Linked DNA regions of Desulfobacula toluolica Tol2. Each later gene encodes a partner of the first gene's protein in a complex. Links are inferred from orthologs where the notes say so. Each region holds a gene or a part of one and is shown on either strand. Other genes may lie near its edges.

What was found. The genes of interacting proteins can lie anywhere in the genome.
Region 2: the proteins of TOL2_RS01635 (region 1) and TOL2_RS15420 are in contact, whole or in part, in a crystal structure (PDB 5UE9), measured with the Lactococcus lactis proteins. The link is inferred for Desulfobacula toluolica Tol2 from one-to-one orthologs. Residues at the interface, in WP_025017116.1 of Lactococcus lactis: Gly25, Phe27, Phe29, Glu32, Tyr33, Lys35, Tyr36, Lys48, Phe56, Thr60, Pro61, Arg62, Val63, Ala64, Glu65, Thr66, Ala67, Ser68, Gly69, Met70, Ile74, Gln77, Pro223, Glu251, Phe274, Ala275, Pro277, Phe278; in WP_023189152.1 of Lactococcus lactis: Leu4, Gln5, Ala47, Ser48, Met49, Leu50, Leu51, Arg52, Arg53, Met95, Leu98, Arg223, Met224, Ala225, Cys226, Ile228, Gly229, Ala230, Cys231, Tyr232, Ala233, Val235, Glu236, His237, Asn243, His244, Ala245, Lys247, Glu250.

The regions. Positions count from the first base shown.
Region 1 is NC_018645.1:354,427-358,654, reverse strand. What follows is about bases 1-2,895. They hold TOL2_RS01635 (dihydroorotate dehydrogenase), read left to right. Parts: upstream 1-942; coding sequence 943-1,848; downstream 1,849-2,895. Other genes in these bases: pyrE (orotate phosphoribosyltransferase), read left to right, coding at 2,777-2,895; TOL2_RS01630 (dihydroorotate dehydrogenase electron transfer subunit), read left to right, coding at 1,845-2,663; TOL2_RS01640 (glycerol-3-phosphate dehydrogenase/oxidase), read left to right, coding at 1-798. Outside these bases: more of pyrE, read left to right, coding at 2,896-3,445; TOL2_RS01620 (DUF3786 domain-containing protein), read right to left, coding at 3,474-4,228.
Region 2 is NC_018645.1:3,389,534-3,393,200, reverse strand. The notes cover bases 668-3,667. They hold TOL2_RS15420 (FAD/NAD(P)-binding protein), read right to left. Parts: upstream 2,591-3,667; coding sequence 1,745-2,590; downstream 668-1,744. Other genes in these bases: TOL2_RS15415 (4Fe-4S dicluster domain-containing protein), read right to left, coding at 2,587-3,660; TOL2_RS15425 (IscA/HesB family protein), read right to left, coding at 1,354-1,671; TOL2_RS15430 (hypothetical protein), read right to left, coding at 850-1,332; TOL2_RS15435 (FAD-dependent oxidoreductase), read right to left, coding at 668-762. Also shown: more of TOL2_RS15435, read right to left, coding at 1-667.

The DNA of each region.
Region 1 (4,228 bases):
AAGGGATTTCTTCCGGGAAGCTCGGCAATCATGGTTCCTCATACCGACGATGGCCGGTTGCTGTTTGCCGTACCCTGGCATGACCGGGTAATTATAGGGACAACGGACACACCGGTTGCCGGTCCTCAAGTCGAACCTCAGCCTTTTCCGGAGGAGGTGGAATTTTTGCTTTCCCACGCGGGAAGATATCTCACCGGGCATCCCTCCCGCGCTGACGTCAAAAGTGTTTTTGCCGGTATCCGTCCGCTTATCAACTCCCGGGGACATAATGTGACCGCTTCTCTTTCACGGGATCACAGGGTTCTGGTATCAGCTTCAGGGCTGGTTACCGTTGCCGGCGGAAAATGGACCACATACCGGAAAATGGGTGAAGATGCGGTTACCATGGCCGCCAGGGTTGGGGGATTAGACCTCAAAAAGTCCTGCACAGATACACTTGAGCTTCACGGACGGCCCGGGCAAGCAATTCATGATCAGGCTTTTTCAATATACGGGACAGATGCAGATGCGATGCGGCAACTGATCAAAAAAGATCCTGAATTGGATTTTTTGCTTCATCCGCAATTGCCCTACAGGCGGGTTGAAATTGTCTGGGCGGTTCGCAATGAAATGGCGCGAACCGTAACCGATGTGTTGGCACGACGGCTCCGGGCGCTTATTCTGGATGCAAAGATCAGCATCAGGGTTGCCCCTATTGTTGCGTCAATCATGGCAAAAGAGCTGGTAAAGGATTTGACGTGGGAGTCTGACCAGGTGGCGTCATTTGAAAAAATCGCCAAGAGGTATATGATAAATTAAAGTGAGTTTTGGAACAAGCTTGGAGTTGAGGTGATACCCTGACACACAGGAGCATGAAATTTTTTAAATCTTCATTGTTTCAGATTGTCATAGTATGCTAATAAGGCTCAACAAAAATTAATTTTTAAAAACGGATGTGTATAAATGACAATCCAGTTTCTTGGAAAAACATTAAAAAATCATATGGTTCTGGCTTCAGGGGTTCTTGGGAACAGCAAGGAGATCCTTGAAAGAGTCCATGAAAACGGCTGCGGTCTTGTGACCATGAAATCCATCGGTCCTGCGCCCAGGGACGGGCATAAAAATCCAACGGTGATTGATCTGGGCCAGGGTATGATAAATGCTGTGGGACTGCCGTCTCCTGGATATTTGAATATGGAAAATGAATGGCAGGATCTTGACAAGCGTGATTTTCCAGTGATTGCAAGTGTTTATGGTGGTTCTGTCAAAGAATATCAGATGGTGGCGGAATTTGTGTCCGCAAAAAAACCGGATTTTATCGAAATCAATATATCCTGCCCCAATTCTGAAAAGCACGGCATGATATTCGGCATTAACCGTCAATCTTCCCAGGAAGTGGTGTCTGCCGTCAAAAAGGTTATTAATGTTCCCCTTATTGTGAAATTGACCCCCCAGGCCCAGGATATCGGGGACATTGCCAAAGCCTGTGAAAATGCAGGGGCGGATGCGATCTGCGCCATCAACACCGTGGGTCCGGGAATGGTTATTGATATTGAATCGGCAATGCCGGTGCTTGCCTTTAAGAAGGGCGGGCTGTCCGGGCCCATGATAAAGCCCATTGCCGTCAGGTGTGTATTTGATATCTACAAGGCTGTGAACATTCCCATCATCGGGCTTGGCGGCATCACCACGGGAGAAGATGCAATTGAGATCATTATGGCAGGAGCAAGCCTTGTGGGAATCGGAAGCGCTGTCCGGTACAGGGGAATTGACGTGTTTCAAAAGGTCACGGATGAAATGAACGCCTGGCTTTCAAACCGGAACTTAAGCATAGAGGACATAAAAGGGGCAGCCCATAAGGAAAAATGATGATGAACACGATTACCGATCAGAAACATATCATGCTCAGGGTGGATGAAAAACGCATTGAAGGCCCGGCCTTTGCCACACTTTTTTTTAATTATGCCATGCCATTTAAACCCGGCCAGTTTATCATGGTCTGGATTCCGGGTGTTGATGAAAAACCCTATACCATTTGTTTTCATTCAAAAGACAGGTTTGCCATTACCATTGAGGCCAAGGGAATTTTTTCCCAAAAAGCCGTTTCTTTGAACAAAGGAGACCTTGTAGGCATAAGGGGGCCTTTTGGAAACGGGTTTGATATTCAACCTGATCACACCGTGGCCGTTGTGGCCGGCGGCTGCGGTATGGCACCGTTGGCCCCGCTGGTGGAAATGCTGAATAAAAATACAACCGTTATCCATGGCGCAAGATCAAAAGAGTATATCCTTTACCCGGACAGGTTTGATACCCAGCGGCAATTTTGCACGGATGACGGCAGTTTTGGTCAAAAAGGCCTTGTTACGGATCTTCTTGAAAAAGAAATAGCATCCGGCAGGCAATTTGACATGGTCTATACCTGCGGGCCTGAAATCATGATGTACCATATTTTTAATCTCTGCGAAACTCACCACATCCCCTGTCAGGTCTCTTTGGAACGGTACATGAGATGCGGGTTCGGGGTGTGCGGTGCCTGTGTCTGCGGAAAACAGCTTGTGTGCAAAGACGGGCCGGTATTTGGTTCCGGCGAATTGCGTGAAATGAATGACTTTAACACCAAAGCCCTGTTAAAATCCGGTAAGGATGTTGAGCTTTCCCAATATTTTTCCTGGCGATGCAAATAACTGCCATGGGCAGGCTTGCTCTTTCATCCGGGTTTGCCCACAACAAATAATTAAAGTCACGATTGGATTTGCCAGGACTTTTTTATAAAAAATGATGTTAAAAGGATATTTGAATGACATACAAAGAAGAATTTATTGAATTTTTAGTCGACTGCGATGCCTTGAAATTTGGCGAATTTGAATTAAAGAGCGGCAGGCTGGCCCCTTATTTTATCAATACCGGCATGTTTGACACGGGCATGAAAATTAAAAAGCTGGGTGCTTTTTATGCCAAAGCCGTAATGGAACATTTCTCAGACAGTTTTGACGGCGTTTACGGGCCGGCTTACAAAGGGATTCCTTTGTGCATTTCAGCAGCCCAGGCACTTTGTGACATGGGCATGGACAAAGGGTATGTGTTTAATCGAAAAGAAGCCAAAACCTATGCGGACAAAAGCCTTGTGGTGGGCATGCCCCTGACGGCAGACACCCGGCTGATTTTAGTGGATGATGTGATCACATCGGGTAAGGCCATCAGGGAATCTCTTGAAATCCTTAAATCCTGTAATGCGCCAAAAGTCAGCGGTATTGTTATCAGTGTCAACCGCCAGGAAAAAGGTAAAACCGATAAAAACGCATTAAAGGAAGTTGAAGAAATCCTCGGTATTCCCATATATTCCATTGTCACCATTGCAGATATAAAAGCATACCTGCACAATAAAAAAATAAATGGCCGGGTTGTTCTTGATGACGGCATGCTTGCAAAAATTGATGCTTATCTTGAAAAATACGGTGCGGCTTAAACAGGATGAAGCTTAAGTCGCAAAAGCGTTAACAAGTTAATAGATATGAATTCACAAGGTTGACAAGCCCCCAGATGATCGGCGGGGGAAAAACAGCTTCAATGGATCTGTCAAACAGTATTGAAATGCAGGATTCATACTGATCACTGGAATTCCATAACAGATAATATACAGGAACCCTGGGAAAGGGGTAAAGCACACAGGCGGCATCAGCCATATCCATGGGTTTGCCGCCTAATTTTGCAGCGCTTTGGATAAACTCTTCATGATCATCTTTGAATTTTCTCAGGACAGGCTCTTTTTTTAACCTGTTTTTCCCCGTAAAATAGAGGCCCTGTTTCATATCCTTGGATGAAATCATGGTTTTTCCAAGAGGATAAAGTCTGTCAACTGTTTTAAAGTATGTGAGCGAAATCAGCCCGAGCAATTCACAGTCAATGGGTATATCTTCTTGTTCCGTCCTTTTTTTAATCTCTTTGTTTTTTAGGTCCAGAACTATTTTTTCATTCAAAAACTGAAAAACAAGATTCCCTTGGCAATCGGTTTGTGCCAGAGAATAGGAGCAGACAAGGTTAAGATCCCTTTTTAGAACCTCATCCCAATATTCTTCAGGTATTTGCACCTGATTTCCCAAAGGGTCTGTTGATAGCAGAGGGTGTTCTCGTCTTCTTTTTTGCATCTGCAGGTATGCCCCGGAAAAGGGATAGGGATTTTGCAGATAATTTTCGCAGGGAAACTGGTTGCAGTCCCGTAAGCAGTAATCCTTATTGTTCATTACAACGC
Region 2 (3,667 bases), 3.0 Mb from region 1 along the record:
CCAGGCAATTTTGTGGGGATGTTTTTTGTCGGAAGCGCGCAGGATTTCTCCTTCATAAGGCCCTGTGGCGCATAACAGCCGCTCATAGTCAAGGCTGGTTACTACATTCTGCATTATTCCATATCCGTAATCGTTTTTGAGCATGGGGTCAAAAGGCTCAATGCCCAAGGCCAGAACGATGGCTCCTGTATGGACTTCTATGGTCTCAGGTGCCTGGTTAAAATCCAGGGCGTCATTTTTACAGATTCCAAGGCAGATGGTACACCGTTCACCGTCAAGGTAAACACATTTTTCATCTATATAAGGAGTAAGGGGAATTGCCTGTGCAAAGAACATATGAACAGCTTTGTTTTTCGATATGTTCTGATTAAAAGGGTCTGAAACTTCAATTGGACAATATTCCGTACAACTTGTGCAACCAGTGCATTTTTCCTCATCAACGTATCTGGGTTTTTTGATCAGTGTTATCTTAAAATCTCCTGCATTTCCCTCAACATTTTTAATTTCAGTCAAGGTCATGATTTCTATGTTGGGATGGCGTTTGCATTCAAGGAACTTGGGAGATTCAATGCACATGGAGCAGTCATTGGTGGGAAAGGTTTTGTCTAACTGGGCCATCTTGCCGCCGATGGTGGGTGACTTTTCAACCAGATACACTTTATATCCTGAAGTGGCAAGATCAAGAGATGCCTGAATCCCGCTGATTCCTCCGCCAACGACCATTACGTCGCCAAAATTTTTTTTAACTGATATGTTTTCCATAGTTCACCATTTTTTAAATTGATTGGGGTACGATACCAGGCATTGTGTTGCCAATGCCTGGATTTGATTTTTTTATCGTATTCAGAATCAGGAATTACTTACAATGCCGCAGAATACTTTTCGAAGATCTTCTTGTGTGATTTCAGGTAAATATTTTGCGTCATCATGTTTTATATCCTGGTAATCAAGTTTTTTGGGGTTGTTTTTATTCAGACTTGAAACACCATATATGTTTAAGGGAATAGGTATTTTATGGGGCCTTTTTTTTCTGTATGTGTCAAGCCACCGATCGCACTGGTCATGGTCACCGATAAACAGAATATACAAGATATCCTGCTCTTTGATGCTTACCAGCCGATACCCTTTTCCAAGGTTGAATTTGAACACGTTTTTTATCCGCAGATCCTTTTTCCTGGAAAATTTTCCAACATGGGAGATACGGCAGCCTTTGATCAGGGTATCGATAATTTTTTGGGCTCTTAAGGCGGCTATTTTCGGGGCATTGTCCTGATTTGCCATCTGTTGTATGGCTTTTTCCACTTTTGAATGTACCCGTATATTTGCGATCATGATTTTTTCCCCTTTTACGGTTTATTCGCAGCAGGAGCCGCTGCTGCCGCAAGATCCGCAGCCACCGGCTAATTCAAGTTTTGAAGTAATGTTAAAGCCTGTTCCCGTATACTCTACTTCAACCGGTTTGGCCTGTTCCAGAAGCGATGTTTCCATTATGTAATCCACCCCTTCATGTGTGAAAACCGAATCTTCCGGGGTTACCTTATCCAGGGCCATGGAAAGCGATTGGCCGCTGCAGGTGCTTGTAACAAAAATTCTTATCGGCTGGGGATCTTGTTGGTTGTTTTTGAAATATGCACTTACCTGTTCTTGTGCTGATTTGCTGACTGTGATCATATCGAGTATCTCCTTTGATTTGTTAAAAGGGCAAACAGACCTTTAATTTTGTTTGTTTGTCTGTTCAATTGGATTAAAATTCTCCGGGTGTCCGGTTGAGTTCTTCAAGTGTGAAAACAGGGCCGTCCTTGCACACCAGTTCTTTGCCGATGTTGCACCTGCCGCACATGCCGATTCCGCATTTCATCCTGTTTTCAAGACTCATGAGAATCTCCTCATCACTGTAATCAAGGTCTGTGAGAACCGGTCGGGTGAATTTGATCATGACCGGCGGGCCGCAGACTATGGCCATGGTGTTATTGTCATTTCTCGGAACACATTCTTGCACAACCGTCGGGACAAAACCGGTATGGTACGGCCAGTTTTCATCATCTGTTGTGTCCACTGTGATATGCATGTGAATATCATCTCTTTTGTTCCAGTCCGCAAGCTCCTCCCTGTAAAGCAGCATGCCAGGATTTCTTGCTCCATAGACCACGTCAATCTGATTGAAATCTTTGCGTACACCGGGTTGAAGCAGGGTTTTTATCAAGGATCTCAGCGTGGTGAAAGCAAAGCCTCCGCCGATGATAAGCAGGTTTTTGTCTTTCATCTCTTTTAAGGGAAACCCATTGCCAAAGGGACCACGAATGCCCATCTCATCCCCTTTTTTCATGTTGTGCAAAAAAGAGGTTACCTTTCCGGTCTTAAACACGGTGAATTTTACTGCACCTTGTTCGCAGGGAGCCGAGGCAATGCCGATGGGGATTTCTCCCACACAGGGGATGGACAGCATGGCAAACTGACCGGGTGTATAGGAAAAGGCGTTTTCATCTTCTTTGTGATCAAAGATAAAAGTAAAAGTTTTCAGGGACCTGTCATGGGTTTCTGTTTTAATGTCTTCTATTTTTACCGGAAAAGGTTTGTATGGATTTTTCACTTGACCGCCTCCAGCTGGTTCAGGGTTTGACTTATGGTTCTGATGTCAATACCGGCAGGGCAGGAACTGATACACCTGCCACATCCCACGCACATAACTCCATGGCCGTATTTGTCGGGAAAATATTTGAGTTTGTGCATGAATCGGTTTCTAAAGCGCTGCCACCCCTTTTCCCTTGGATTGTGGCCTGAAGCATGGGTTGAATAAAGATCGGACATGCACGAATCCCACAGTTTGATGCGGACACCTTCTTGACCGTCTGTCTCATCTTGAATGTCAAAGCACCAGCAGGTCGGGCAGACAAAGGTGCAGGTGCTGCAGTTGATGCAACCAAAGGCCAGATCTTCCCATATCGGTGCATTGTACAGGTCCAGGGTTTCTAAGTTTGCAATGGTTTTTAAATTTTCCATGACTTTTTGGGGTAAAAAGGCCGGATTGGATGCAATCTTTGCCTCAGCCTCGTGTTTTAATGCATTGATTGTTTCAGCCATGCCCGGATCTGCCGGTGTGAAACCGGCGGTATCGGCAAAGGCTTTGCCTTTTGGGGTAAGGATTTTTCCTGTAAACTCATCTCCTGTATCCACCAGCAAAATATCCAGATACGTTTCATCAAAAGGGCCTGTTCCACAGCTGGTGCTGAAATTGGCAGGGTCTGGATTTTTTTCAGCCAGCCCCACAAGGGTCAGGTTTTTATAATGGTTCATAAAATAGGGGTCTTGAAATTCAGTGGTGTCAAAATTGTACGCCAGCATCCTGATAGCTTTGGCGTCATAGGGCCGGATGCCCACAGCCGCCCTGGAAGGGGAATTTATGGGCGGCTGGGACAGACCGGCAGGTATATTCCCCATGCTTGTTCCTTTGAAATGGAACAAAAGTTCGGATTGGGGAAAAACAACTGCCTTTGGGGATAAATAGGTATGGGTATAGTTAAAATCCGGGGGTTCGCCTTTTTCAAGCTCTCTGAAAGTATAGCCGTGCAGGGTTGCTACCGGGCCTGCAAGGGTATAGGTCTTCTGGGCTTTGGCCATGGCTTCTGCCAGGTTGGTTTTATGTATGCTGATCATTTCCATGATATAT